DNA from 3 places in the Methylomonas sp. EFPC3 genome. Region 3 is predicted to be linked to each of the others. Evidence: riboswitches for the same ligand, from Rfam matches in the RefSeq annotation. Region 3 holds a riboswitch; each other region holds the start of a gene.
The links. A riboswitch is a leader RNA that binds a small molecule or an ion and turns the genes downstream of it on or off. The one in region 3 is predicted to bind cyclic di-GMP.

Region 1 (9,778 bases), 710 kb from region 3:
TTTTTCATTGTATTCCTGTTGGTTAAACGCTACTGTAAAACTATCACTTAGCTTGCCCTTACTGTAAACAGATTTTTCAATCCGCCGATGTTCGTCCTGCACAGCTCCAACAAAACCGAAAACCTGCTGGAGCACTTGGTCACGGTCATTAGCACCGCACCGTTATCGTCGCCGTTCGCCGCCGAGTTGTTCTTGATTCAAAGTCAGGGTATGGAACGCTGGCTATCGCAGCAACTGGCAGCGCGGCTGAAGGTTTGGGGTCATTTCAGCTATCTGTTCCCGGCCAAATTCTTCGCCGAAATCGCCGCGACGCTGCACGACGAACTCTACGAGCCAGCCTTCGACCGCCATTGGATGCTATGGCGCTTCGAAGCCTTATTGCGCGATCTCGACGCCGAAGTGTATCAGGCTTTGCGGCAATATCTAGTCGGCGAAAACGCCGAGCTTAAGCGTTACCAATTGGCTCAACAATTGGCGCGGGTCTACGACCAATACCAGATGCTGCGGCCGGACCTGCTCGAGGCCTGGCAAGCGCGACGCCTGCTATACGGCAGCCCGGCGGAAGCCTGGCAAGCCCAGTTGTGGCGCGCCGTCGTTGCCGAAATCGGCCAGCGCCACCGCGGCGCGCACTGGCTGCAAGCGATCGCCAAACTGCAGCAAGCGAAACCCGGTGCGTTCGCCGGGCAATTGCCGGAACGGGTTTCGGTATTCGGCGTCAACAGCTTGCCGCCGCTGATGCTGAACTACCTGCAGGCCTTGTCCCGCCATTGCCATGTCCACCTGTATCTACTAAATCCGGTCCAGGGTTACTGGGCCGACCTGCCGCCGAAGCGGCTGCTGGCCGAATTGCAACAGTTCGATGGCCATCCCTTACTGGTCCGGCTGGGTCAGCAAGGCCGCGAATTCCAGCAAATGTTGCTGGAGCAGGCCGAATTCGCCTTCGAACCCAGCAGCTTCGAGCCGGCTGAGCCCGAGACCGTGCTGCAATGCTTGCAAAACGACGTCCTCGCCAACCGGGTACCGCAGCAAATCCGGCTGGCGGCCGACGCTTCGATCGGTATTCACGCCTGCCACTCGCGCCTGCGCGAAGTGCAAGTGTTGAAAGACCAGCTATTGCAAACCCTGGAACAACACCCCGATCTGGATCTGCGCGACATTGTCGTGATGGCGCCGGACATCCAGGCCTACGCCCCGTTCATCAGCGCGGTATTCGACGACATCCAGCACGCCGTCGCCGACCGCAGCCTGAAAATCAGCGATCCGCTGCTGGACGCTTTCATCCGTTTTCTGAAACTGTCGCAAAGCCGGCTGGGCTGGCGCACAGTCATGGATTTACTGGAGCAACCGCTGATTCACACAGGCTTCGGTTTGGCGGCTGCCGATCTGGAATTGATCGCCTATTGGCTGCAGGAGCTGCAAGTGCGCTGGGGGCGGTCGGGCGAGGCCAAGCAAGCGCAGGGCCTGCCGCCGACGCCGCAGAATACCTGGCAGGCCGGCCTGGAGCGGTTGTTCATGGGTTATGCCCTGGCCGAAGACGAGTTCGTCGACGACATCCTGCCCTACCCGGATATCGAAGGCTCTTCGGCGCAGGCGCTGGGCGGCCTGAACGCTTTCCTGCAACTACTGTTCCGGGCCGGCGACGAGTTGGCGGCCGCGAAAACCCTGAGCGAATGGCAAACCTGCCTGAACCGCTACGCCGACGGCCTGTTGGCCGGCGCCGACACGGCGCAACGCCAAGCGCTGAATGAGCTACTGGCCGAAATGGCGGAGATGGCCGCGATTCACGACCGGCCGCTGGCTTTGGCCGTGATCGTCGCCTGGCTGCAAGGCCGGATGGACGAAACCAAATCCGGCGCCGGCTTTCTGCGCGGTCAATTGACTTTTTGCTCGATGCTGCCGATGCGGTCGATCCCGTTTCAGATCATCGCCTTGTTGGGTATGAACGACGGCGAATTCCCGAAAATCGAACGCCAGCCGACCTTCGACCTGCTGGCGGCGCATCCGCGCTTGGGCGACCGTTCGCGCCGCGCCGACGACCGCTACCAATTTCTGGAAATATTGCTGTCCGCCCGCCGGCAATTGATCGTTACCTATTTGGGCCAATCGCTGCGCGACAATAGCGAAATTCCGCCGTCGCCCATCGTCAGCGAATTGCTCGAGGTACTGCGCGACGGTTACGGCCTGGACGGCATCGTGGTTCGCCACCCGTTGCACCCGTTCAGTCCGCGTTATTTCCTCGGCCAGGATCCCAACCTGTTCAGCTACGCCCGCCACGATTGCGACACCGCCCGCCGCCTGCGCGGCGAGAAACCGGCGCCGCAGCCCTGGTGGTCCGGCGCGTTGCCGGCCGAAACCGACACCGTGATCGAAATCGACCGCTTACGCCAGTTTTTCCACCACCCGCAACGCTATTTTTTCCGCCACTGCCTGGAACTGCAACTTCCCGGTTTGATAGTCGACGCCGAAGAGCGCGAACCGTTTGCCTTGAACAGCCTGGAAGATTATTTGTTAGCCCAGGAGTGGCTCGATGCCGAACTGCAAGGCAAAGTATTTTCGCTGGCAAAATTGCAAGCCCGCGGTTTGTGGCCGGCCGGCGCCGCCGGCGAAATCGCCTGGCGCCGCCGCCAGCCGGCGATCGCCGAATTCGCTTCGATTATCGCCGGCAAACAGCTGGGGGAGTCGCTACCGCCCCAGGCCATCGATCTGACCATCGGCGATTATCGATTGGTCGGCAAACTGGGGCGTTTACACCAACACGGCGGACTGATTTACCGCTTCGGCAAACTGAAAGGCCGCGATTTTTTCGGCGCCTGGTTGCAGCATTTGGTCGCCAACCGCATCGCGCCGCAAGCCACCCACTTGGTATGCGTCGATGCGGACTTACGTTTTCCGGCCCAAGCCGAACCCGACGACGCGCTACCGCAATTGCTAGCGATTTTCCGGAGCGGCCAAACCCGGCCCGACGCGTTTTTTACCGAAGCGGCATTGGATTTCGTGCGTCATAACGACCCGGAAAAGGCGCTGGCGGCAACGGCCAAACGCCTGGCCGACGCCATCGAACAGGGTTACGAAGCGGAAATCGGCCAACTGTTCGCCTACCGCGACTTGAGCGATTTGCTCGGCGACGCATTTAGCGGGTTCTGCCGGGATTGGCTGGAACCGGCCTGGAGGGCGGCGCATGCAGAGTAAGGCCTTCGACGCCACTCGCGGCGAGCTGGAAACCGGCATCAATCTGATCGAAGCCAGTGCCGGTACCGGCAAGACTTACACCATCGCGATGCTGGTACTGCGCTTTGTGGTCGAGTGCCGGCTCGACATCAAGCAACTGCTGGTGGTGACCTTCACCAAAGCCGCCAGCGAAGAACTGAAGGACCGCATCCGCGCCCGCCTGGTCAAGGCCCGGCACATTCTGCTGCATCCGGCGCCGGGCGACGATCCGGCGATTACCGCCTGGCTGGCAGGCTTGACGCTGGATAGCGCCAGCATTCGCCAACGCCTGGAACTGGCGCTGCTCGATATCGACCAGGCGGCGATTTTCACCATTCATGGTTTCTGCCAACGGGTGCTGGCCGAACACGCACTGGAAAGCGGCCAGTTGTTCGATTGCGAACTGAGCGGCGACGTTGCCGAATTGAAATTGCAGTGCGCCGACGACTTCTGGCGTCGGCAAATCTACCAACGCCCGGCCTGGCAAGCCGCATTGCTGCTGCGCGCCTATCCGACTCCGGACGCCTTGCTGGATAGCGTGCTGCGCATCGATCTGCAGCAAAACGCCTACCCGCTGGATACCGATCTGGACGCCGATTTGGCGGCGCTGCCGGCCTTGCGCGCGGCGGCCGCTGCGCAATTGCCGACGGTAGCGGCAACCTTGATCGATGCGCTAGAAGCCGGCTACTTTAGCGCAAGCTTCGCCGCCGGTTTGCCGCAACGGCTGCAAACCCTGGCAGAGTGGTTGCAAGACCCGGAGCAGGATTTGCCGGATTTCGACTGTCTGAACCAAGTCACGTTGCTGGCCGGTCTGAGCGGCATCAAATTTCGCAGCAGCAAGAACAAGCCGTTGCCGGCCGAGGAGCAGAAGCAGCAGTACTTGGCTGGTCTGAATATTGATTGCGGGCCGTTCGAGGCTCTGGCCGATGCGGTGCGGCGGTTGCCGGTCGCCTTGCGCGCCGCGTTGCTGGCCAGCTTGCGTTCGGAACTGGACCGGCGCCTGTTGCGGGAGAACGTGTTGTCCTTCGACGACCTGATCACCCGCTTGGCGGCGGCGCTGGACGGCGACAACGGTGCCTTGCTGGCGGCGGAATTGCGCCTGCGCTTCCGCGCGGCGTTGATCGACGAATTTCAGGACACCGACGCCAAGCAATGGCGGATCTTTTCCGGCGTATTTGCCAGCGCGGAACATTATTTATATCTGATCGGCGATCCGAAGCAGGCGATTTACAAATTCCGCGGCGCCGATATTTTTTCCTACTTCGCCGCCCAACAACGCGCCGACCGGCATTACACGTTGCTGCACAATTGGCGCTCTCATCCGCATCTGGTGCAGGCGGTGAACCGCTTGTTCCGCCGGCAAAAACCGTTTTTGTTCGATCAATTGGATTTCACGCCGGTCATGGCCGGCCGCCAGCCCGGCGACGGCAGTATCGCCGGCGCGCCGCTGGTCCTGTGGCAGCTCGATAAAAATCCCGGCAAGCAGGAGCATTGGACCGCGCGCAAAGGCAGTTCCGGCGAAGTCTCGGCGCTGATCGAGCACGCCGTCGTCGCCGAAATCAGCCGGCTACTGACGGCCGGCCGCATCGCCGAAAAGCACGGTGCGGAACGGCCGGTGCAAGCCGGCGACATCGCGATTCTGGTACGGAGCAATGCCGCTGCCGCGGCCTATCAACAGGCGTTGCTGGCGGCCGGCATACCGGCAGTATTGAACAGCAAGCAGTCGGTATTCGCCTCCATCCAAGCTTTCGAGTTGTACCACGTGCTGCGGGCGGTGGCCGGCGCCGGCCAAATCGATCTGTTGAAGCAGGCGTTGGCCACGCCGTGGTTTGGATTGGACGGCCAGCAATTGTATCGGCTGAGCCAGGACGAGGCGGAGCTGGACGCTTGGGTGTCGCGCTTTCAGGACTATCTGCAATGCTGGCGCAACCAAGGCCTGCTGGCGACGCTGCAGCAACTACTGCGGCGGGAGCGGATCGAACAACACCTGTCGGAGCAACCCCAAGCCGAACGGGTGCTGACCAATATCCACCATTTGGCCGAGCGGCTGCAGCAAGCGGCGATCGACGAGCATCTGGCGATCAGCAAGACGCTGGACTGGCTGCGGCGGGCGATCCAGCAAGCGGCGCAAGACAGTAGCGAAGACCGCCAATTGCGGCTGGAAAGCGACGAGGACGCGATCAAGATCGTCACGCTGCACAGTTCCAAAGGCCTGGAGTACCCGCTGGTGTTCTGTCCCGATCTATGGCGGCGCAGCGACCGGCTGAAAACCGAAACCGCTTTGGTGCAATGCCACGAACACGGGACGATGGTCGCCGACCTGGGTTCGCCACAATTCGCCGAACGCCGCGAACAAGCCTTGTTCGAAGAATTGGCCGAGGACCTGCGTTTGTTTTACGTCGCGTTGACTCGGGCCAAGTACCGCTGCTATCTGAATTGGGCCGACGTCCGCACCAAGGAGCGGGCCAACGACTCGGCCATGGCCTATTTATTCGAATTCGCCGACTGCGATTTCGCCGGCCAGCAGCAGGTGCTGCAACAGCTGGCAAGCGCAGAACCGGATTTATTCGAGTACCGCCTGCTACCGGCCGAAGCGGCCGGCGAGCCGGCCGAATTGCCGGCCGACCGCCGTGCTGCCGACCTGGCGTTGGCGCATCGTCGCCAAACCCGCAGTCTGCACAGCATCTGGCAAATGAGCAGCTACACCGCGTTGGCGGCGCTGAGCCTGGAGCAGACGCCGGAACTGCCGGCCGATAAAGCCGAAGAAAGCCACGGCCAACCGGCCGGCGATGAAGCCCTGCCGCGCGGCGCCCACACCGGCAACGTGATCCACAGCCTGCTGGAGACCGTGGCGTTTGCCGACTTGGCCGCGCGGCGCGACATCGGCCGCGCCAGCGCCCAAGCCTGCCTGCGCTACGGTCTGCAGTTGGCGCAACCGCAAATTTTGAGCGAGGTGCTGTACCGGGTAACGGCCACTCCGCTCAGCGAAGATCCGGGGTTTTGCCTGAAAAATCTGGAGCCGGCGCAGTGCATCAAGGAAATGCCGTTTTACCTGTCCATGCCGGGCCGGGTGGATACCGCCCGTATCAACCGGATCCTGGCCGCCTGTCCGGCCTATCAGGCGCTGGACTCCAAACAAATCAGCGGCTATCTGACCGGTTTCATTGATCTGGTCTGTTGTTACGGCGGCCGCTACTTTGTAATGGATTACAAAACCAACGCCTTGGCGGACTATAGCCAGGCCAGCCTGCTGCAGGCCATGCGCGAACACAATTACGGCCTGCAATATTGGCTGTACAGTCTGGTGTTGCACGCATACCTGGGCCAACGCCTGCCGGACTACGATTACGCCCGCCATTTCGGCGGCGTCAAGTACTTGTTCGTGCGCGGCATGGAGCCCGAGCGGCCGGCAAGCGGTGTGTTCGCCGACCGCCCGGAGCAAGGTCTGCTTGGCGATCTGGCCGATGTGTTCTTCCGTACCTAGCGGATTTTCAGCGCTGCTACGATTTAAAAATCCGATTTTGCCTATTCTCGTGGTAGCTTGGCGGCGTCGATCCGGCCAGGGACAATCTAAATATGTTAAATCACCCAGGCCGGTATCGGGATTTGCCGATATCCAGCCAAAGAGCCAGCCAATACAATAAGTTACCATTTGCCGCTTAGGGGGTGTTTGGGTTAAATCCCCTAACTTCCGTCGTCCGTTTCATCGCTTGGGCTTGTCGTCATCAGACCAAGCTCTAGCGGACATCCATTCTCTCAATCGCGACTCGAATCTCCCGTCCACCCTGTCCGGCCCCGCCGTTCCTGATATTTCAGCCGCTCGGCTTCCCGCTCCAGCCTGCTGAATCGGCATCTGGTTTTATTTGTTAGGACTGGCACGGTATCTGCTGAACTCCTGTTGTAGCGTTTGCCAGCGTTCTGGTGGCGGCTGTGGCCCGCCCGACCGGTGCGTTAGCAACCGCCGCTCACTAAGGGAATATGCCGTTCGGGGTCCAGCCGTCCGGTTTTCAAGGAGGGAGCACTTCGCCACATCCGCCGCAAGGTGGAGCCGGAAAGCCGCGGATCTCGCCAGCTCGAGACAGCCGGGCCGCCTCTCGTGCGAGAGTCATCGACGGCTTGAGTCGTTCAAGCCGCTTATAGCGTTTATATCTTTCATTTAGGAAAAAAGTATGCAAAAGATCGGATCGAAATCGCTGCGGCTACGCTGCGTCCTGGCTGCTGGCGCGCTGGCAATCGCTAACGTGGCAAGTGCGGGCACGCTGAACGGCGGGGTGTTCCAAATTTCCTATGACAATCCCGATGATTTGTTGTCGGGCTTGACCTTGGGCGACGGCGCGATCACTTCGTATTATGTCGCCAATTATTTCGACAAGTCGTTGGCGGACAATATGAATGTGTCGCAAATGCTTGGCGTGGCAAACGATACCTACCCGGCGCCTGCGACGCTGTCGTTCGACATCAACCCGTCCAGTTTGGCCGGTACCGGCATTCCGTTCGGTAGCGGCGGCCGCAACAACAAAGCGACCACGTTAACGTGGGGAAGCAGTCAGGACGCGTTGACCAACTCGTCGACCTTTACCGCCAGCGGCGTTGCCGGGCTAAACGGTGTGGTAATGACTCGCGGCAGTTTCACCGGTACGCTGCTATCCGGCGATTACCAATTCGGCTACGTCGCCGCTCGCAATAACGGCGTCAACAGCGGTTGGGCTCTGACCAACAACGTCAGCTTCTCGTCCACCACCTACGATACCCGCAACATCAGCGTCACCACCGACGGCGACAAACTGCTGTTTACCGGCGAACTGTGGTATTCCGCCAGCACCAGCGCCTTCCTGTTCGGCGGCGACGGCGTCAGCCAAGCCGGCCGTGCCGGTACCTTCAGCCTGATTTCTCCGGCTCCGGCCGCGGTTCCGGTGCCGGCAGCGGTCTGGTTGTTCGGTAGCGGTTTGTTCGGCGTGATGGCCTCCACTCGCCGTAAACGCACAGCCATTCCGGCCTAAGCCGGCTTTCGCACCCGGGCATACCCGGGTGCTTCGGCTTGGTTGGCACCGCTTTTCAAGATTATTTCCCTCAGCATGACTATGAGTATTCATTTAGCTAGATTTTCGGCGCTCCGCTTCGGCTGGGGTATGTTGCTGGCCACGGCGTTGTTATCCCCGGCGGAGGCCGCCACGGTATCCGGCGGCTCGTTGGTCGTGAACTTGGATCGCGACGCGTTGGCCGCCGCCGTGGATATCGACGAAACGCCTGCCCGGTCGATGTACCTGGAAGAGTTTTTCGACGCGCAAGCCTCGCGCAGCCGGAGCTATAGCCAAATTTTGGAAGACCACCTGGTACCCGGCGTGGCGGAGATTCCCGCAACCGGATTGACGTTTGCCGTTAACGGCAGCTCGGTCACCAACTTAACCAACCGGCGGAGCAAGCCGACGACCATCGATTTCGATCCGGCCGATTTCGAGGCCACGGTGACGGGTGCTATCGGCTTGGCCGGGGTGTTCCGGTTTCGGGTCGATACCGGCTCGGACTTCAATCGCATTTTATCCGGCGATTACACCTTGGAATACGACGCCGCCAATATCGACCTTGCTAGCGGCCGCTCGGCCTGGAGCCTGTACAACCACGTTTCTTTCCGCTCGCAGTCTTACAACCTGTTCAACGTCGTGATGGGACTCGATTCCAGCCGCTTCAGTCTGTCGGGCGATCTGGGTTTGGGAGAGGGCTACGACCACCTGAACGGTACCCGCGATGCGATTGTCGGCAATTTCAATCTGCAAACCGCGGTGGTGCCGCTGCCGCCGGCATTCGCGTTGTTCGCGGCCGGCTTGGCCGGCTTCGGCTTTTGCCGCAAGCCAAGAGGACACATGTTATGAAAATCGACCTAGGACAAGCGGCTAGCACCTGTCCGCGCCGTTACGCGCCCCCGGCGAAGCGCTTGGTGACGGCGTTGGCGGCTTCGATGCTGACCGCCGGCTGGACGCAGTCCGCGATCGCGAATCAATACAGCCAGGGCGCTTATATCAGTACCCAAGTCAATGTCACCGCCGACGGCAAAAATATCGTCGGCGATGCCGCCAACGAACCGAGCCTGGCGATCAATCCGCTGGACCCGGCCAATATGGTGGTTTCCTGGCGCCAGTTCGATTCGGTGGACTCGTCGTTTCGGCAAGGCGGATGGGCTTATACCGCCGATGCCGGTGCGCATTGGCATTTCAACGGCACGATCACCCCGGGCGAAGGCCGCAGCAATCCGACCTTGGATGTCGACGCCTTGGGCAATTTTTACTACCAGAGCCTGCATTTCGATCCGAGTTATACCTTTGTCCAAGACATCCAGGTCATCAAATCATTGGACGGCGGCCGCAGTTGGGAAGCACCGGTGTTCGCTTACGGCCAAGGCGGCGACAAGGCCCAAATGGCCGTGGACCGCAGCGGCGGCACCAGCGACGGCCATGTCTACCTGAATTGGCGCGACTGTCTGGCGGAAAAATGCTTCGTCCGCTCGATCGACAGAGGCGCCAGCTTCCAGCCGCCGCTGGCAATCCCGGAGACCCCGACCTTCGGCACGATGCGG
Region 2 (9,778 bases), 1.6 Mb from region 3:
CGAATCGGGGCGTTTTCCGCCCCGATTACCTTTATTACGTTCAATGAGAGACAATTTTATGAAAAAGTTAGTATTAGGCGTGGCTATTGCCGCAACGCTGTCTTCGGCAGGTGCGCAAGCTGCTTGGACATTCGGTCCGACTGGCGTCCCGGTGATTAACTCTGCCACCACCTACACTGTGCATTTGTCTGGTGCTTCTGCGGCGGAAAAATTCCTGGAAAAGCTGTTCACAGACGCAACTATCGCTGATAGCGAGCAAATCTGCGATACGACCAAGCCGATCTGGAAATTTCAAGATCCTGCAGCGACTGAGCAATATGCGTATCTGTGTGAAAGAGCACCGGCAAACACCTCGTTGCCGACTGGTAAAGCAAACATCTTGATCTACAAACGTAGCGCCGGCGGTTCTGCGTTCGGTGTCAGCCCTATTGTTGCCGAAGCTAACGGCGATACCGCGGGCGCTTCTATCGAGTTCTTGAAAATCTCCAGTTCAACCACCTTTGCTAACGGCGGGTGCGATGTGGTGTCTAATCCGGTTGCGGGTACCAGCAGCTCTAACGGTACTTTAGGCGTCGTGAAGTGCGCTTACGATCCGGCTAACCCTGCCAGACATGAAAAGAAAATTCCTGATTTTGGCGTTTCCGACGTCGACCCTGGTCAATTCAAAGGTGTTAATGCTCCAATCGATCCGGCAACCGGTTCACCGTATCCGGACGTCTCTACCGACGACGTCTCTAAACTCACTGTAAAGGCTGCTGCTGCTGTGGCGTTCGGCGTGCCTGTGACCAAAGGTTTGTACTTCACGCTGCAAGCGGCACAAAAAGTGACCGGCCAAGTGCCGTCCACTTGCGCCGTGGGTGACGAAACCGAAGCCTGTATGCCTAGCCTGACCAGTGCCCAGGTGGCTTCAATTCACGGCGGTCAGTTATCTGATTGGAATCAGCTGAAAGTAGGTACTCAAGGTCTATACGACTGGGCTGTGGCTCAAGGTACTTTGACAGCTTATTTGCCAGCGGCGGGTAAAAGTTTTCTGCATACCTGCCGCCGCGAAAACGGCTCCGGTACTCAAGCACAATCCAACATCAAATTCTTGAGTAATCCGTGCAACCCAAGTGCGTTAGTTCCTGCTGGTGACGCGGCAGTGGTAGGTGCTGCCGAGGGTGATGGTTACCCAATGGTCCATGAGAATTCCACTTCTGGCCGAGTCGACGAGTGCTTGAATGAGTTGAATGACGGTGTCAACAACTTGGGTACTGCCTTCAATAATACTTTCGGTAAACGTTGGGCGGTGGGTATTCAGTCTCTGGAAAAATCCACCACCACCTCTTCCAAGTACCGTTTCGTCAAAGTTGACGGCGTCGCGCCGAAATTGGCTAACGTCGTAAACGGCAGATACAAGGATTGGGCGGAAAATACTTTCCAATACTGGCCTTCTCATGCATTCGAAAGCTTGCCGTTAGTTGACGCGTTGATCAAATCTGCGGCATCTCCAACGGTAATGAGTAAATTGAATACGTTCTCTCAGACATTCCATAACGCTAGCGCTCCTGTCAGCGAGAAAGGTGCTTTCCTGGCCGTACCGACTAACTATGCGCCGGAAGCCAACGGTGTATATAGCTTCAGCAGACCGGTAAACCCTTATACCCACGCTACGACCAGCGCCGGCGCTGACGCTTGCCGTCTGCCCTCAGTCTACAACGACAGTGCATCGGCTCTGGGCGACTCTCAACTGTAAGGAATCGTAACCGGGGCAACCCCGGCCGGAGCCAGGGACGGCTCCACACCTGCAAAACCAGCCGTTTTCGGACGTCTGGTTTTGCTGTTTCAGGGGCTGTTACGGCGGTAAGCAACGGTAACAGCACTGTCATAAAGTTTTAACGTGGCAGAAATAGAATTCACGGCTACCGGTTTTCAACGGGAAAACCGGGCTTTAGGAAACAACATCATTTTTATGCAGGACACCGGAACGATAGCGTGCAAGCCATGGCTCAGGCTGGTTTGCGCCGCAGCAACCCTGATGACGGTTGCACAGGCAAATGGGGCGACGGCACAGGCAGCGCCGGAGCAAGCCGTAGCGGTGCAGGGTGCGGCCGAGCCGCAAGCGCCGGCAACCTTCGATTTGCTGGAATTGCGGGTCAAGGGCAATACCTTGCTCGACAAAAAACAACTGGAACGCACGGTCTACCACTTTCTCGGCCCCAACAAGAGCATCGACAACGTCGAAGCCGCCCGCGGCGCCTTGGAAGACTTGTACCGCACCAACGGTTATCAGACCGTCGCGGTCGACATTCCGGAACAGGATGTCAAGAACGGCGTGGTCTATCTGCAAGTAGTGGAAGGCAAAGTATCGCGCTTGCGGGTCAAAGACAGCCGCTATTTCTCGCTGGGCAAAATCAAGGCCGGCGTGCCTGAATTGGCGGAAGGCAACGTGCCCAACTTCAAGAGCATGCAACAGCAATTGACGCAACTGGCCGGGCAAAGCCCGGACCGGCAGATCGTGCCGGTGCTCCGCGCCGGCGAGACCCCGGGCACGCTGGAAGTGGATTTGAACGTCAAGGACGAACTGCCGGTTCACGGCAAGGTGGAATTGAACGGCCGCAATACCTCCAGCACCTCGCGCTTGCGACTGGTGTCTTCGCTGCGTTACGACAATCTGTGGCAGGAGATGCATAGTGCGTCGCTGATGTACCAAGTCTCGCCGGAAAACAATCAGGAAGTCGACGTTTGGGCCGGTACCTATGCCATGCCGCTGTTCGACAGCGACAGTCGGCTGGCCTTGTATGCGGTCAGTTCGTCTTCCAACGCGCAAATCGCCAACGCCGGCGCCTTGTCGGTGATCGGTATCGGTAACATCTACGGTGCCCGCCTGGTCAAGCCCTTGAAACCCTTGGCGGATTACTTTCATACCGCGACCTTGGGCATGGATTACAAGGACTTTCAGGAAGACGTGAATCTGCTCAGCGCTGATTCGATCAAGACGCCGATCAGCTACGCACCGTTTCTAGCGCAATACAGCGGTAGCCTGCGCGGCGCCGAATCGTTTACCAGTTTCGACATAGGCGCGCATTTCTCCTTCCGCGGTTTGGGCAATAACCAGAAGGAATTCGAGAACAAGCGCTATCTGGCCAAAGCCAACTACCTGTTTTTGACCGGCGATTTGAAATTCCAGCACGACCTGCCGCTGGGCATGGAAGTTTACAGCCACGTCGCGGCGCAAGTGGCCGATACGCCGCTGATCAGTAACGAGCAATTCTCGTTGGGCGGCGACGAAAGCGTGCGCGGTTATTTCGAGACCCAGGCGCTGGCCGACGATGCCGTGTTCGGTTCGGTGGAACTGCGCTCGCCGCATCTGGGGCCGAGCGACTGGGAGTTTCTGAACAAATTCAAGCTGCTGGGTTTCCTGGACGTCGGCCGCGGCTGGATCAAGAACGCCTTGCCGGGCAACGTCCGCAGCAATTTCCTCAGCGGCGGCGGCTTCGGTGTGCGGTTTCAAATGTGGCGCAAACTCAGCGGCGCGCTGGATATCGGCATTCCGTTCACGACCCTGGCGCCGGTGCAAAGCGGCGATCCGCGCGTGCATTTTAATATTGCGACCGAGTTTTAAAATAATACGAAGCAGTATTTTTTAATGTATTTGTAATATTTATTTAATTGGGTTTTGGTTTTCAAATTCGTTGTTGTCATAATATTGACATAATTTTATTTAATACCTTGGTACAATTATTAATTCAGGTTTAAATATTAAACTGAGGTTTGTTGGTTTTTAATAAATTTTGTCGAATATGCGCAATTAGGGGTCGTTTGATAATTGGGTCTATCTGGTAATTAAATTGCGCGGTGCCGAATAACTTTTTGATCGACTTACCCATGACGACGCGAATTTATTGAAAATAAATTGAAGTAGTTAAATTTCATTCTAAAGCCAAACCCGTTGCGAAGCGGGGACGGAAAGCTACGGGTCTTTATGCTAAGACAGCCGGGTTGCCGCCAGAGCGCTGGTGTACCTTAATTGATCGAGGCAACCTAGACATGGCCAAATCCGCGGCATTTCCACGGCAGACATCCTGCGAACCGTTCCGACTCAATCCTTTGGTGGCTTGCGTCCGTCTGGCGCTGACCGGCGGCATGCTGGTGGGCAGTGCCAGTGCGGCTTGGGCGGACACCGGCCTGCCGGTTCCGGCGGCAACTTGGGTCACCAGCGGCGCCGCGACCAACCAGATTATCGGCAATACCCTGCGCATCGATCAAACGACCGACAAAGCGATTTTGAACTGGGACAAGTTTAACGTCGATGCGGGAAAGACCGTCCAGTTCGTGCAGCCGAATAGCCAATCGATCGCTTTGAATCGGATCAATCAGCAAGACCCCAGCCGAATCTTCGGCCAGATCATCGCCAACGGCCAGATTTACCTGTACAACAAAAACGGTTTCGTGTTCGGTAAGGAAGCGGTCGTTAATGCCAATAGCTTCATGGCGAGTACCTTGAACATTACCGATCAGATTTTCAATCGAGGTATAGCGAAAGTTTACGATGAAGACGGTGGAGCAGCGCTTGCTATCGAACCGATGCAACCCGGCGACGCCTTAGACCCTAAGACGGTACAAATACTCATTGAGGCGGGCGCCAAAATTCATACGGATAAAGCCGGGCGTATCATTATTGCCGCTCCCAAAATCGAGAATAGAGGCACTCTAACGTCCGAAGAGCAGGGTCAGGTGATTCTCGCTGCGAGCCAGGACAAGGTTTATCTACAACCAGCCGACAAAAACAGTCCGTTTGCCGGTTTGATAGTGGAAGTGGATACCGGCGGTAAGGTTTCCAATTTTGGCGATATTGTCGCCAGACAAGGCAACGTGACCATGGCCGGTTTTGCCGTGAATCAGCAAGGCCGCATCAACGCCACCAGTTCGGTTAAGGTTAACGGCTCGATTCGTCTACTTGCACAGGAACAGCACGGTAAGCTTGGCAATACGTTGGTAGCCACCAAAACCAGCCGTGATACGGACCTGGGCGACGGCCTGGGAACCGAGGCCAAAACCACTTTGGCTGCGGGTAGCGTGACTCAAGTGGTTGCGGATCAAGCCGGAGGAAGTGCTATCGACGAGCAAGCGCAACCGAATGCTTATATCGAAATTACCGGCAACACCGTGCATATGCAATCCGGCGCAACGGTCAAAGCGCCCTCCGGCCAGGTCAATATCAAAGCCACGGACAATTTAGCCACTCCAACGCTAGGAACCAAGGGCCGGATTTATTTTGAAAAAGGAGCTGTGGTCGATGTTTCCGGGACTAAAGGTGTCGTAGCGCCTATCGAGCGCAATGTAGCTGAAATTTCCGTACAAAGTTTTGAGTTACGCGACGCGCCGGTTCAGAGAAGCGGTATTTTGAAGGGAGAGACCGTTCGCGTCGATTTGAGAAAAGGTTCGAAAATTGTCGATACCAGTGGCGCCAAGGCAAGGGTAAGTCGAGGAATTGACGAACGGCTGGGAGAAGGCGGGCAAATCAATTTATCATCCAGCGGCGACATTATTGTTAACGATGGCGCAACTTTCGATATCTCCGGCGGTTATGTGGATTATCAGGGCGGTTATATCAATACCACCAAACTGATGACCGACTATGGGCGGATTGTGGATATCAGCGACGCCGATCCCAAAGAGACCTACATTGCCATAATCGGCCAAGTCACCCAGACCCACAAGAAGTGGGGGGTGGAAAAGATTTGGAATTCGCTCGGACAATTGGGGCAGGGTACGTATGAGCAGGGTTATCGTGAAGCCAATGCCGCCGGATCATTGAATATTAAATCGCCTAATATGGCTTGGAATGGGCGTTTGATCGCCGGTAGCGACGCCGGCTTGTACCAGCGTTCGCCAAGCGCGCGTCCTGACGGTGGAACTTTTATTTTCGATTCAGCGGCATTTGCCAACTCGTTTTCGAACGTGCGTTTCCAAACCGGCAAGGACTCGGTAAGCATTGGCCTGAATCAATTGTTTCCGACGAATGACAAGGGCAAACCAGTTGATCTGGTGCTTTCTACCGATTTAACCAATCGTTCCAATGTGCAGCATGTCGTTGTCAGCGTAAACGGCAGCGCGACGGTCGCTGAGGACGCCAATATTCGAATGGTGCCGGGTGCAGAGTTTTCTGTGCAGGCGCTTGGCAGTGGTCACCCCATGTCCGCCAACGGCGACGGCGCGGCAATTAACGTGCTCGGACAAGTTCATGCGGCCGGAGGCTCGATAACCTTGAACAGCGGCCTGCTAACGGACAGCGAAGGGAATAAGGTGCTGGAGTTGCCCAGCGACTTGCATATCGGTTCGAAGGCGGTTCTGGATGTATCGGGGCGCTGGGTTAACGATCTTCAGGCTGGTTTCGATGCGGCGCAGACGGATCCGCTTTACTTGGACGGCGGCAGCGTCAAACTTAGCTCGGTCGGTAATCTTTATGTGAAGGCCGGTTCCTCGATATCTGCGGATGGCGGTGCCCAACTGAAATTGGATGGTGATATTGTTGCCGGTAAGGGCGGCAGTATCGGTTTGAGCGCCAAAGGGCCAGTGGGGCAAGCTTCGACCGTACACCTCGATGGTCTAGTGCGTGCCGCGTCGTTGACCAAAGGTGGTAGTTTATCGATCAGCAGCGGTGAAATACTGATTGGAGATGTACTCGTATCGGCTTTGACAGATCCTATGCGTCTGACGGTGACTAACGGCGGTTTTGGTTTCGATCAGGAATCAGGGTTCTCCGAAATTAAGCTGAATAGTAATTTTGCCGGGTTGACGGTCGCTGCCGCAACTCAATTGGATTTAAAAAACAAAAATCTGGTACTGGATGCCTCGTACCTGAGCCGGTCGTCCGGCCATAGTCTTCGGGATTTTTCCCATTTAGAGTTATTGCCGGAAAACCTGCGGCAAGCTTTCAATTTGGAGTTGAGCTCCCAGTTGGATACCCGCATCGAAACCGGCAGCGCGGTCATCGCCGACAAAGGTTCGTCAATAACCTTGCTGAGTAACAGCGGCAACATTTTTGTCGATGGTCTATTGCAAGCCCTGGCCGGGCGAATTTCCCTGGAAATACGTCCAACCATAGCTCAAGAGTATTTGGCGAGTCAGGCGATATGGGTTGGCGGCAACGCCAACTTATCCGTTGCCGGCACGACACGCCTGAATCCGGTCGACCAATTCGGCTATCAAAGCGGCCAAGTACTAGACGGCGGTGTGATCAATTTCTATGCCGAGCGCGGCGCGGTGGTCCTGGAAGAAGGCTCGAAGCTCAACGTTTCCGGCACTAGAGCGCCCGTTGATATTTTGCAACCTTCAACCCGGTTGGGTTTCACGTACGCCAAAAAAATCGTCGGTTCCAACGCCGGTTCGATAAAAATCGCCGCCGCCGAGGGGGTGGTCATGGACGGTTCGATGTCGGCACGGGCCGGCTCGCCGGAGCTGTTGGGCGGTTCGCTGGCGGTTTCACTGAACCGCTCCCGGCGGTTTTTGCCTGACCAACCGAATATACCGTTTCCGACCGATCCATTGGTGATCAATATCGTACAGTCGGCGCCAAGATCATTGTCCAGAACGGCTAAATTCGGCGACGATTTTGCGGGTGATCTACTCGGCAAAGCCCTGTTGCGGGCGGATTTGGTGGACGCCGCCGGTTTTGCCGACGTGTCCTTAAGCAGTATCGGCAGCGTCGGATTTTTGGGGGACGTGCAGCTTAAAGCCGCCGAGCGCATTAGGATTGATGCCTCGGCCATCAATGCCGTGGGCATCGATGGCGGTGCCGCCGGTACTATCCGTCTGGACACCGGTTTCTTGCAAATCGGCTCCAGTCTGGATCGCAACTTGGCAAACAACGCCGATGCGGGCGAAGGTCGTTTCACTGCCAACGCGCGTTGGATTCAACTGAACGGCGCTACCCAGTGGAACGGTTTTAACCGGATTGCGTTGATTAGCGCTCACGATATTCGGGGCGTCGGTTTGCGTAACGGCGACGAGCAACGCGATTTTGTCGGCGGCTTGGTGACCGCAGCGAATTTGGATTTGCGGGCGACGCAGATTTATCCGACCACGTTGAGCGATTTCACGTTTGCGGTCGTTAATAATCCTGAAGGCACAATCACGATTTCCGGTAGCAATACCGACGCATCGCCATTGTCTGCCGGCGGTAACTTGACTTTTAAGGCGGCGCAGATCAACCAGAACGGCGTATTGAAGGCGCCGTTGGGGACTATCAACCTGCAAGCTACATCGAAAATGACAGTGGGCGACAACAGCGTGACCTCGGTTTCCGCCAAGGGCATGGTGATTCCGTTTGGCGCGACACAGGGCGGCCTGGATTGGCTTTACCCGTTGGACGATATACGCAATCTGGTGTTCGAAGCCGCGCCGGAAAAGAGGGTGATTTTCGATGCGCCGGAAATTGATATCAAAACCGGCAGCCGCATTGACGTGTCGGGTGGCGGCGATCTTCAGGCTTATGAATTCCAGCCCGGCGCGGGCGGTTCGTTCGATTATCTGCAGCCGGGCCGCGCATCTTACCAGGGCGGTTTTGCGATTTTGCCGACTTTGGGTAGCCAGTTGGCACCCTACGACCATTACGAGTCGCAAAATTTTCCGTATGCGCCAGGTTCCACTATTTACTTGAGCGGTAGTGACGAGTTGCCGGCAGGTGAATACGCGATTTTGCCAAGCCATTACGCCTTGTTGCCTGGTGCGTTCCTGATTACACCGCAAGCCGGTACCCAAGACCTGACTGTCAGGCAGTCCACTGTTGATGGCCTATCCGTCGTGTCCGGTTACTTTATTCATGCCGGCAGCCGTGCGGCTGATGCCAGGACCGGTGGCTTCAAAATCGAAAACGGCGCGGATGTCCGACAAAATTCCAGCTATGACATCAATCGGGGAGATCAGTTTTTCACCCGGAACGCCTTGAAGAAAGATGCGCCGCGTCCCGGGTTGTCGATTGATGCCGGCCAAATCTCTTTGGTGGCGCAGACCCGTCTGGTCATGGATGGCCTTTTCATCAGCGACGCGCTGGCCGGCGGGCGCGGTTCGAAAATGGATATTGCCGCGAATCGTATCGTTGTCACCAACCAACTCAGCGATACGCCGATTTCCGGAACGTTGGAAATTCTGGCCGAGAATTTGAACAAATTACGCGTCGGTAGCTTGTTGTTGGGCGGCGCGCGTAGCCGCAACAAGGGCAACGCCAACGAAACCGATTTGGCTGTTACGGCACAGGAAGTAGTGTTCGACGCGGATACCGAGATTCACGGTAGCGAATTTGCCGTGGCCGCGACCGAAAACGTCGAATTGCAAAGTGGTGCCAAATTGATTGCAGATCGGGCCCTAAGCAGCAGCGATAGCGTATTCAACGTCAGCGGCAATGGCGCGTTGTTAAGGGTTTCCAGTAGCGGGCAAGTGGCCCTGAATCGCACTGGTACGAACGGAACGGCCGGCCAGTTGAATCTGGCGGAAGGTTCCGTATTGAAAACGGATAAAGGTTCGATTCTTTTGGATGCCAGCCAGTCGTCGCAATTGCTCGGCGACATCGATATGACTGGCGGCTCGTTAAATCTGGCGGCCAACGTCATCAATATCGGTGAAGTTGGCGGATTGACCGGCAATGCGTTGAATTTATCCAACCGCAAATTGACCGACCTGACCGTCGACGAATTGATTTTGACCGCGCGCGATAGTATCGGGGTGTACGGTAACGTTGGCCGATTGGCGGCGGACGGCGAATTCCAACGAGACGATAACGGCGATATTCGGGCGA
Region 3 (9,778 bases):
CGTGGCGGATGCTCTGGCTCGGTTAAATCAGCTGATGGCCGCACCGGAAGCGCAAGCGTGAAAAAAATCAAAGCGGGCTTACAGTTCCGCAAGTGGGCCGCGGGCATCATCGAGCAGTCCTCGGTGTAGTACCGGAAATACCCAATATGTATCAAATCCGGCGAAGGGTCTAGCTTCGCGGGTTTTTATGTCTCACAGTATCTCAGGAAAACCGACACTGCCCGGATGCTGCAGCCCGACGGCCAACCGACGGCACGACATGGCGGCGATGGCTACGCTCAGGCCGTAACAACGTCGATGAACGACTCGGAATAACCCAGCCGTTCGTTTATCGACATCCGCATCAAGCGGCTTTTTTCCGATAGCCGGCCGCGCCCAATCCGAGTGCGCCGCTCAGGAACATCCAGACCGCGGCAGGCAGCGGGACTACCGTGGTTTGAAAACTGAAGGTGCCGATACGGGCGTTGGCGGCTCTAGCGACTTCGGCACCCAGATGGTCGAAGCCCCAACCATACCCCAAACTGCCGTTCAAGGTGAGAACATTGCCGGTTAACTGCGTTGTCACGTCGAACAATTCGAAAGCGACGGCGGAAAAACCGACTTGGTTATAGATCACCCACGCCGAACTTTCCGGCGTTTTTTGCTGCTCCGCCGGGTTGTATGCCAGGATCATATCGGCCATTAAGACTCTGTTGGTCGGTGGATCGACATCGACTCGATAACGCATCCCGCCGGCCAAGCCGATGTTTCCGGTCGCGGTGGCGGCGATGTTATTGGGATCGAAGCTAAAAGTCGTCGGGCTGTTGTGCCGATTGGTCGGATTGGGTGCGACGCTTGCGCCGTTCACGGTGAACTCAAGACCGATTGCGGAGATTTCGTTCGCCGCATAGTTCGTGAGATCGACCGGCGTGTTGGAGTCGCGCAACTGGGCAAATGTTTTCGAAGCCGCCGAAGCGTCGAAATACTCTTCTACATAAATCGACGGCGCCGGCGTGTTATCCAAGTCGATTCCGGCAGCGAACGCGTTCCGGTCCAGGTTGAGAATCAACGAACCGCCGGCCACGGTGGCGGCGTGCGCGGATGTCGCGAGCAGCGATGCGGCGATCGCGACAACGTTTAAAGATTTCATTTTGTTTCCTTGTTTTAGAGGTGATTCCAATACCGGCCCTAACTGAAAATCCCAGGCGGCCGCGCCATTGCTGGCGGAAGCGTTCAACGCTCGGCGCTAGATCCGACGCCGGGTTTGAACCGGTGTAACTGGCGGCTGGGATAAATTGGCTCGGCACCGCCGATATTGCCGGGCAGATCGACGACGGTGCCGGCTGGCGGCTTAGGCGGACAATCTGATTTTTTCCGCGCGCTGAACCCAATAGCCCCAATAATCCGCTGCCGAATAGCCAAACGGCCGCCGGTACCGGTACTGCCGATGGCGTCAGGCTGAAAGTGCCCAGCTTGACCGACTGGCTACCATTCAACAGCAAGTTCCAGGAAAAGGATTGAGCCGTGAAATACACGTCGCCGCTCAGCGATAACTCGCCGTTGGCGTTAACCGATTCCGAGGCATTGACCAAACGGAACAGTGCCGGTTGGCCAAAGCCGTTGCTGTAGGTGAAGATGTCCCATTGACCGGCGGTTTTTTTCAAAAAGAAATCGGCGGGATTCAGATAGGTGCCACCAGCCGCCGGCTCCATCCGGAAAGCGCCGCTCAAGCCGATTTGCCCGGCCGCGGTGTTGCCGGCGTCCATCGTCGTGGCTTGTTGCTTGCGAGCGGCCCCGTAGTTGATGGTCGAGGTATTGCTATTGACCGCCAACGACACGCTAAAGGTTCCGGTCTGGCTCAGCGCGACGCCTCCGGTTGTATCCAGAGTGATCGGCGTGGCGTTATGGTTTTTATCCCAAAAATTAGCGATATACCAACCTTCGGCACCCGGTATAGCCGAAGTAAAGGCGGAATTGTCGATTGTTAAATTCGCCACGCCGCTAACAAGAGCCGCGTTGGCATCGGTTGTTGTCAACAGTCCGCCGAATAGACCGATTGCCAGAACGCCGGCCGAGGCCAATTTGTGGCTATGTTTTTTAAATAGATACATGGTTTTTCCTTGTAGATTTATCGATGGTTAAGTTATGCGGCGGGTTCCAAGTTTGTAAATCGACGCGGCCGACGCCGTGTCTATCGGCAAACCTTGCCCGCCGGTAACCCGGCCGTCTTGTTCCAAGACCCGTGGCTTTCCGGCTCCGCCTCGCGGCGGGTGTGGCGTTGCGCCGCAATCCTTGCGGCATCGCTGCTTCCGCGAACGATTACTGCCTGAGCTTCCAGCAATTCCTTCCAATAACTCGAGCTCCCGACGGTCTCCTCACAAAACGCAGGCGGAGTTGCGGCGTAGCGACGCTGCAACGGAAAGGCCGCGAAGGCAGATTAAAGTCGGGTTTTCGAGTCAATTAGCGACGAGCAAACACTAGGCCAAATCTGATTCGCCTTGAATAACAAGGCTTGGCACGGCGAATCCGGCGCCGGCCCTCGAAAACTAAGTTATCTCACGCAATCGCCGCGTGAAATCCCGCGTCGCCGCCGGAACTGACGCGAATCCGGGTGCTACTCTTCCACCCATCTGAAGCGCAGCGCAGCGCTGGTCAGAAACAGCAGTGTCATTGCCGACAGCGTCAATAACGCCGGCGCAATATCGCTTAATCCGGCACCGTCTATCATCACGGCGCGCGCGGCTTGCAGCATGTGGGTCAGCGGAAAAATCAGCGTCAGGTTCTGCAACAGCGTCGGCGCGCCTTCCAATGAAAACCAGACCCCGGACAGCAAAATCATCGGCAAGGTCAGCAGGTTCAGGATACCCAAGGCCAATTCTTCGCTGCTGGTCCTGCTCGCCATCAACAAGCCGAGGCTGATCAGGGTTACCGAACCGAGTACCGCAATCAGCGCCAACAGCGCAAAAGCACCCTGGACTAAAAAATCGAACAAGGCGTGCATCGCCACAAATTGCAGCACAATCGCCAGCATCAACATCGCCAACCGGCTGGCGACTTGCGCCGACAGGAATTCGAAGGCGTTGACCGGCGAGGCTTTCAAGCGTTTAAGCACGCCGTTTTTACGGTATCTGACGATGGTGAAACCGACGCCGAACAGACTGCTGTGCATGATGTTGATGGCTAGAATGCCGGGCAAAACCCAGTCGAGGTAGCGCACCTGCCGCCCGGAAACCACTTGCTTTTTCCAGGTCGTAGTTTGATCGCCGGCCAATAGGATTTTTTCCAACAGGTAGCCTTGCGCGGCACTGTCGTTGATCCAGTAACCGTCTTCCGAGCCACCCCGGACCACCATATCCAACTGATGGTGCTGCAGTTTGGCTAGCGCCTTATCCAGCTCGGGGTAGTCGATGAACTGCAAATATTGGGTGGTCTTGAATGCGCTGATTTGCGGACTTGCCTCGCCGACCACGCCCACTTTAAACAGCGCGGTATCCTTGTCGTTGAATATCGCCGCGATGCCGACGATCAACACCACCGGAAACACGAAATTCCAGACCCAGGTGGCTTTGTCGCGGATCAATTCGATATTGCGGGCTGTTAGCAATGCCAAAAAATACTTCATCTCAACTTCTCAATGAGTGGCCGGTTAATTTAAGAAACAGGTTTTCCAGATTCGGCGTGGCGACCGTCAAACCTTCCAACGAAATATTCAGCCGAGTCAGTTGGGCGATCGCCGCTTCCACATTGGCGGTGACGAACTCCACCGTTTCGGCGCCGGCACTCACCGCGAACGGCAAGCCTGGAAGCTCCGCCAGCCCGCTGGCCCGCGGCAGACGGATCATTACGCCGTCGAAATGCTCCTGCAACAGGTTCTCCGGCGTGTCCTGGACGATAATCCGGCCTTGATCCATGATGGCGATTTCGTCGCAAAGCTGCTCGGCTTCCTCCATGTAATGCGTGGTCAGGACGATGGTCTTGCCGCGCTGTTTGATGTCCCGAATCAAGCTCCAGAAGTTGTGGCGCGATTGCGGGTCCAGACCGGTGGTGGGTTCGTCCAGAAACAAAATGTCCGGATCGTTGATCAAGGCGATGCCCAGCAACAAGCGTTGCCGCTGGCCGCCGGACAGCTTGCGGGAATCGCGGTTGATATAGTCCCCTAGCGCGCAGGCCTCGATAATGTCGTCGAGCGGCAGACTACGCGGGTAAAGCTTCTGAAACAGTTGCAAGCATTCCTTCACCGTCAAGGTTTCCGGCAAGGCGGTATGTTGAAACTGAATCCCGATGTGCTGGCTGTAGCGTCTATCGATCGGTTTGCCGCGAAACAGGACGTCGCCTTTGCTCGGCTTGAGTATGCCTTCCAGCATTTCCAGCGTAGAGGTTTTGCCGGCGCCGTTCGGTCCCAGCAAGCCGAAGCAGGTCCCGGCTTGCAGCTCGAAACTAACGCCGGCAACCGCCGTCGTTTCTCCATAGTGTTTCTCCAAACCACTGACGCTCAGCAGACTACTAGTCTGGTCCGGCTCGACCAGCGGCGGCACGGCGAGCGTTGACGGCTGAGCGGCCGGCTCGGGATTCAGTTCGCGCAACCAAGCCGCGCAATACGGCTGCTTGACTACCGTGAAATGCTCACCCTTGGCCTTGATCACATTGACGGCTTGAAAATAATCGTCCCACTCGTTGGCCGCCAACCAGCCTTTACTGCCTTCGGCGATCACCAGCGTCACCCGATACGGCAACTTGGCGGTGTAACGGTAACGGGCGGTAATCGACGCCTCGGTCACTTGCCAGATTTTCCGAAAATGCCCGGCGTCCAGATTCGGAACGATGTCAGCCAATAACGACGCAAAGCAGTCTTTCCACTCCGCGTAGGGCTTGGTTTTTAAAATTTCGGCAATCGCGCCGCGATAGGGCTCGGGCGAAATTCCGGCGTTCGTCAGCATGAAGTTGCAGAATGCCTTGACCGAGGCCTTGTCCACGCTGCTTTGCCGCAGCAACAAACCGCTATCGATCAACACCACTTCGCCGATTTCGTAAGCCGAATCTTGCAACTGGCGCAGCATTTCGTAGACCACGGTGCCGCCGTAACTGTGCGCGTACAAATTGATCCGCCCTTGCGGCCAAACGCTTTTGATCTGGGCGATATTGTGCGCGGCCATGTCCTCGACCGTGGTCGCCGGCGGCTCGTCGCTATAGCCTTTCATTTGCAAGCCGTAAACCGGCCCTTCCCGCTTCAGGCACTCCGCCAGTTCGAAATAGCCGTCGCTCAAGCCGGGCATGCCCGGCACGATAAACGTCGGAATCCCCGAGCGCAGATTGAGCAAATACGCTGAATTGGTCAGTTTTTCCAGCGGGCGCTCTAGGTAATCGCTCAAGGCTTTTATCGTCGGATATTTGAAAATATCGGCAAGATTCAGCGAGCTGTCGGGGAGAATGGCGTTAATCCGGCTGATCAGTTGCACGGTCAGCAAGGAGTGGCCGCCCAACTCAAAAAAATTGTCGTTCACGCCGACCCGCTCGACGTTCAACAGCGCCCGCCAAATTTCGGCCAGTTGTTGCTCCAGCTGGCCGCGCGGCGGGCTGAAATCCCCGCGCCCGGCCAGCCAGCTCTCGGCTTGCTGTGCCAGTGCCTTACGGTCGATTTTGCCGCCCGGCGTCATCGGCAGGGTATCGAGTGCCAGCACCGCCAGCGGCACCATGTAATCGGGCAAGGTGCGGCGCAGAAAAGCCTTCATGACTTCTGGCTCGGGCGGATTGCCGTCGTGGGTATAAAACGCCAACAGTTGCTTGTTATTCTGGCGTTCGCTGACGACCAGCACCGGCAGTTTGACAGCTGGATGCCTAGCCAGCGCAGTCTCGATTTCGCCTAACTCCACCCGAAACCCGCGAATCTTGACCTGATGGTCGCGGCGACCGATAAAGGCCAGATTGCCGTCGTCCAACCAGCGCACCAGATCGCCGGTTTTATACAGTTTGCCGGCACCGAACGGATTGGCGATGAATTTCTCGGCGGTCAATTCGGGCTGATTCAGATAGCCGCGAGCGACACCGGCGCCGGCGATGTGCAGTTCGCCCGGCACGCCAATCGGCACCGGTTTGAGTGCGCTGTCCAGCACGTAGACTTGGGTGTTGGCCAGCGGCTTGCCGAGCGGTATCGCTTGGTCGGGATCGTGGGCCGGGTCTATCGGGTGCAGCAACGAAATGACGGTGGTTTCGGTCGGGCCGTAGGTGTTGATCACCGCGATGTTCGGGTTGCGTTGCCGCCAAGCCCGATAGTTTTGCGCTTCGGCTTTTTCGCCGCCGATCACCACCCGGCTCAGCGCGGTGTCGCTGAAGTCTTGGTCCACCAGCGTATGCCAGTAGGCGGTGGGCAGGTTGATCAGACTGACTCGGTGGCGTTGCAGCAGGCTTTTTAAGTAAGCCACATCGGTGAAACGCTCGCCGTCCATCATCACCACCGCCCCGCCGCTGAGCAGGGTCGGAAACACTTCCTCGACGAAGATATCGAAGCTGATGGTCGAAAACTGCAACACCCGGTCGCGCTCGTTGAGACGGTAGGCGGCAATCGCGGCCAGATTGTGATTGACCACGTTGCGGTGTTCGACCATCACCCCTTTGGGTTGGCCGGTGGAACCGGAGGTATAAATCACATAGGCCAGATGCTCGGGAGCCGCGCTGGGACGCGGTTGCCCGGTGCTTTGGGCGATCAACGGCCAGTCGCTATCCAGCGCCACGGTCTGAATCGCCAGACCCGCGCGCATTTCAGCCAAACCTTCGATCAAGCCGGCTTCGGTCAACAGCAGTCGAGCGCCGCTGTCCAACAGCAAGACTTTGCTACGTTCGGCGGGGGTATTGGCGTCCAGCGGCAGATAGGCGCCGCCGGCCTTGAGGATGCCGAGCAGGCCGACCAGCATCAGCGGCGAACGGCGCAGACACACCGCCACGATGGTGTCGGCCTGGACGCCAAGCTGTTGCAGATAGACGGCCAGCCGGTCGCTTTGCTCGTGCAATTCCCGATAACTGAGCGAACTCTCCTCGCCGATCACCGCCACTTGCTCGGGGGTTTTCAAGGCCTGGCGGACGAACAGGTCGTGGAGGCAGGCGTCGGGAAGCTGATTGGCGGTCGAGCGGCTCCAGTCGTCCAGTATCTTGCGCTGCGCGTCCGCGTCCAGCAGCTCCAGTTCCGCGAGCATGCCGTGCGGCGACTCAACCAGGTAGCGCATGATGCTGGTCAGATGCTCCGCCATCCGCTGCACCGTCTGCGGCCGATACAGATCGGCGGCGTATTCGATCCCGATCAGCGCATGCTCGTCTTCGAACTCGTTATAGGTGAAGGTCAACTCGAACTTCGCTTCATTGATCTCGAAATCGAACAAGGGCTCCAGGCGGCAATTGCCGAACGGTAAGCCGCTGAGCCGAAGCGGGGTGTAGTTGATCAGGACTTGAAACAAGGGGCTGCGGCTTAAATCGCGCTCCGGTTGCAGCAAATCGAAAATCTTCTCGATCGGCACCTGCTGGTTTTCCTGGCCTTCGACAATCACGGTGTGAACCTGCTCGAGCAAGGCGTTCACCGTCAAACCGGTTTGTTCCGGCGGGTTAATCCGCATCACCACGGTATTGACGAAAAAACCGACCACAGCTTCGATTTCGCGCTGATTGCGGTTGGCCACCGGCATGCCCAAGCAAATGTCGTGTTGGCCGCTGTATTTTTTTAACAGCAGATAGACCGCGGCCATAAACAAGGAGAACGGAGTGGTTTTGCGCGTTCTGGCCGCTTGTTTAACCAATTTACCCTGCTCCGAACTCAACTCGAACTGGAGGTAAGCGCCGCGCCCGCTGGCGCTCGCCGGACGCGCAAAATCCAACGGCATCTCAAGATTCTGGTAACCGGATAACTGGCGCTGCCAGTAAGCCAGTTCGCGCGTCAGTTTGGCATCCGTGTGGGTTTCCCGCTCCCAACCGGCATACCGGGCGTAATCGACCGGCAAGGCCGGCAACGCAGGCGGTTTACCTTCGACAAACGCGGCGTAGGCTGCCGCCAGATCGTTCAATAACACCCGCATCGACCAGCCGTCGGTCACGATGTGGTGCAAGCACAAGGCCAGGATGTGGGTTTCCGCCGCCAGGCGCAGCAGCATCGCCCTGAATAATGCGGAAGTCTCCAGATTGAATGGCTGCTCGATAAAGCTTTGCAGCCGTTGTTTTTGTTCGCGGTGTTGCAGTTCGCCGCTAAACCGGCTCAGATCGTGTTGCTCGATGGCGACCGCCGCCGCCGGCCGGATTCGTTGCAACGGCGTGCTGTCCAGCGCCGAAAAATTGGTGCGCAAGGCTTCGTGCCGGGCGTAAATAAAATCCAACGCCTTGGCCAGCGCGCCGATATCCAACGGCCCTTCGATCTTGCCCAAACCCGGCACATGGTATTGGCCGCCGAAACCCAGCCGGTCCAGAAACCACAGGCGCTCCTGCGAAAACGACTGGCAGGCGATCTTGTCGCCGGCCAGATAGCTCAGAACCCCGGCCTTCTCCGCTTTTAGCGCGGACTTCACCGCGTCGGTCAGCAGGCCGGCGCCGGCTTCGACGCACAAATCTCCGGCCGGCGACCGGGTCAAGCGCGCGCCGTTAGCGATCAACTCGCTCAACATGGACTTGCTGCCGCGAATTGGATGAATCCCAGACTGCGATCAGAAACCGAATCGCACCACCGATGCCGTATGCCGTTAAACAACGAATGCCTCCAGATGTTTCAGATAGTTAGCCAACGAATCTTCGGCCGGGGCGCGGCCGCTGTTCGCAATCGCCACGGCCAGTTGTTGAATGTCCGCCGCCTCGAACAAAGTACTCAGCGCCAGTTCGACACCCAACGCCGCCTTGGCCCGCAACACGATTTGGATCGCCAGCAAGGAATGGCCGCCCAACGCGAAAAAATTGTCCTGAGTCCCGATCCGGCCGATACCCAATACGTCCTGCCAAATGTCGACCAAAGTGGCTTCGATGGCGTTGCTCGGCGCGACGTAACCCGCCTCTGCCGAGCGCTCGACCGGCCGCGCCAGCAACGCTTTGCGATCAACCTTGCCGTTATCGGTCAACGGCATTTGCGTCAATGCCACCCAGGCGGCAGGCACCATGTAATCGGGCAAGCGCTGGCGCAAATACGCGATCAATTCCGCCGTCTCGAGCGCTATCCCGGCCTGGAAATAGGCAACCAACTGCTTGCCCCCGGCAAATTCCCGGGCAACGACGACGGCGTGGCGAATGTTCGGATGCAACAGCAAGGCCTGTTCGATTTCGCCGAGCTCGACTCGAAAGCCGCGAATCTTCACTTGCTGGTCTTGCCGGCCGATGAACAGCAACTGGCCGTCGTCGCGCCAGCGTACCAAGTCGCCGGTCTTGTACAGCCGGCCCGGACCGAAGGGATTGGCGATGAATTTTTCGGCGGTCAATTCGGGCTGGTTGAGATAGCCGCGGGTAACACCGGCGCCGGCAATATGCAATTCGCCGGGTACGCCGATCGGGACCGGTTGCAGGTCGCTGTCCAGGACGTAGACTTGGGTGTTGGCCAGCGGCCGGCCCAGCGGGATCGGCTGGTCGGCGGCGGCCGCTTCGATGGGGTACAGCGTGGCGATGACGGTGGTTTCGGTCGGGCCGTAGCTGTTTATGACCCGGATATTCGGGTTGCGTTGCCGCCAGACCCGATACTTTTCCGCTTCGGCTTTTTCGCCGCCGATCACGACCCGGCTTAGCGCGGTGTCGCTGAAGTCTTGCTCCACCAGCGTATGCCAGTAGGCAGTGGGCAGGTTGATCAGGC

Region 1: it holds a riboswitch for cyclic di-GMP, as region 3 does, so the genes downstream of both, PL263_RS13740 (hypothetical protein) here and PL263_RS10575 (hypothetical protein) in region 3, are expected to answer to the same signal.
Region 2: it holds a riboswitch for cyclic di-GMP, as region 3 does, so the genes downstream of both, PL263_RS03495 (filamentous haemagglutinin family protein) here and PL263_RS10575 (hypothetical protein) in region 3, are expected to answer to the same signal.

What each region holds. Positions count from the first base shown of each region.
Region 1 covers NZ_CP116398.1:3,066,367-3,076,144, reverse strand. The annotation lists gene PL263_RS13755 (DUF4124 domain-containing protein) at 1-8, opposite strand, end outside; gene recC (exodeoxyribonuclease V subunit gamma) at 88-3,189, shown strand; gene recB (exodeoxyribonuclease V subunit beta) at 3,179-6,691, shown strand; cyclic di-GMP riboswitch class I at 7,223-7,302, shown strand; gene PL263_RS13740 (hypothetical protein) at 7,377-8,207, shown strand; gene PL263_RS13735 (hypothetical protein) at 8,289-9,077, shown strand; gene PL263_RS13730 (sialidase family protein) at 9,074-9,778, shown strand, end outside.
Region 2 covers NZ_CP116398.1:772,725-782,502, forward strand. The annotation lists gene PL263_RS03485 (hypothetical protein) at 59-1,735, shown strand; gene PL263_RS03490 (POTRA domain-containing protein) at 1,880-3,604, shown strand; cyclic di-GMP riboswitch class I at 3,912-3,989, shown strand; gene PL263_RS03495 (filamentous haemagglutinin family protein) at 4,030-9,778, shown strand, end outside.
Region 3 covers NZ_CP116398.1:2,351,550-2,361,327, forward strand. The annotation lists gene PL263_RS10565 (type I restriction-modification system subunit M) at 1-61, shown strand, start outside; gene PL263_RS10570 (VPLPA-CTERM sorting domain-containing protein) at 344-1,003, opposite strand; gene PL263_RS10575 (hypothetical protein) at 996-2,090, opposite strand; cyclic di-GMP riboswitch class I at 2,190-2,266, opposite strand; gene PL263_RS10580 (ABC transporter permease) at 2,594-3,601, opposite strand; gene PL263_RS10585 (non-ribosomal peptide synthetase) at 3,603-8,615, opposite strand; gene PL263_RS10590 (non-ribosomal peptide synthetase) at 8,691-9,778, opposite strand, start outside.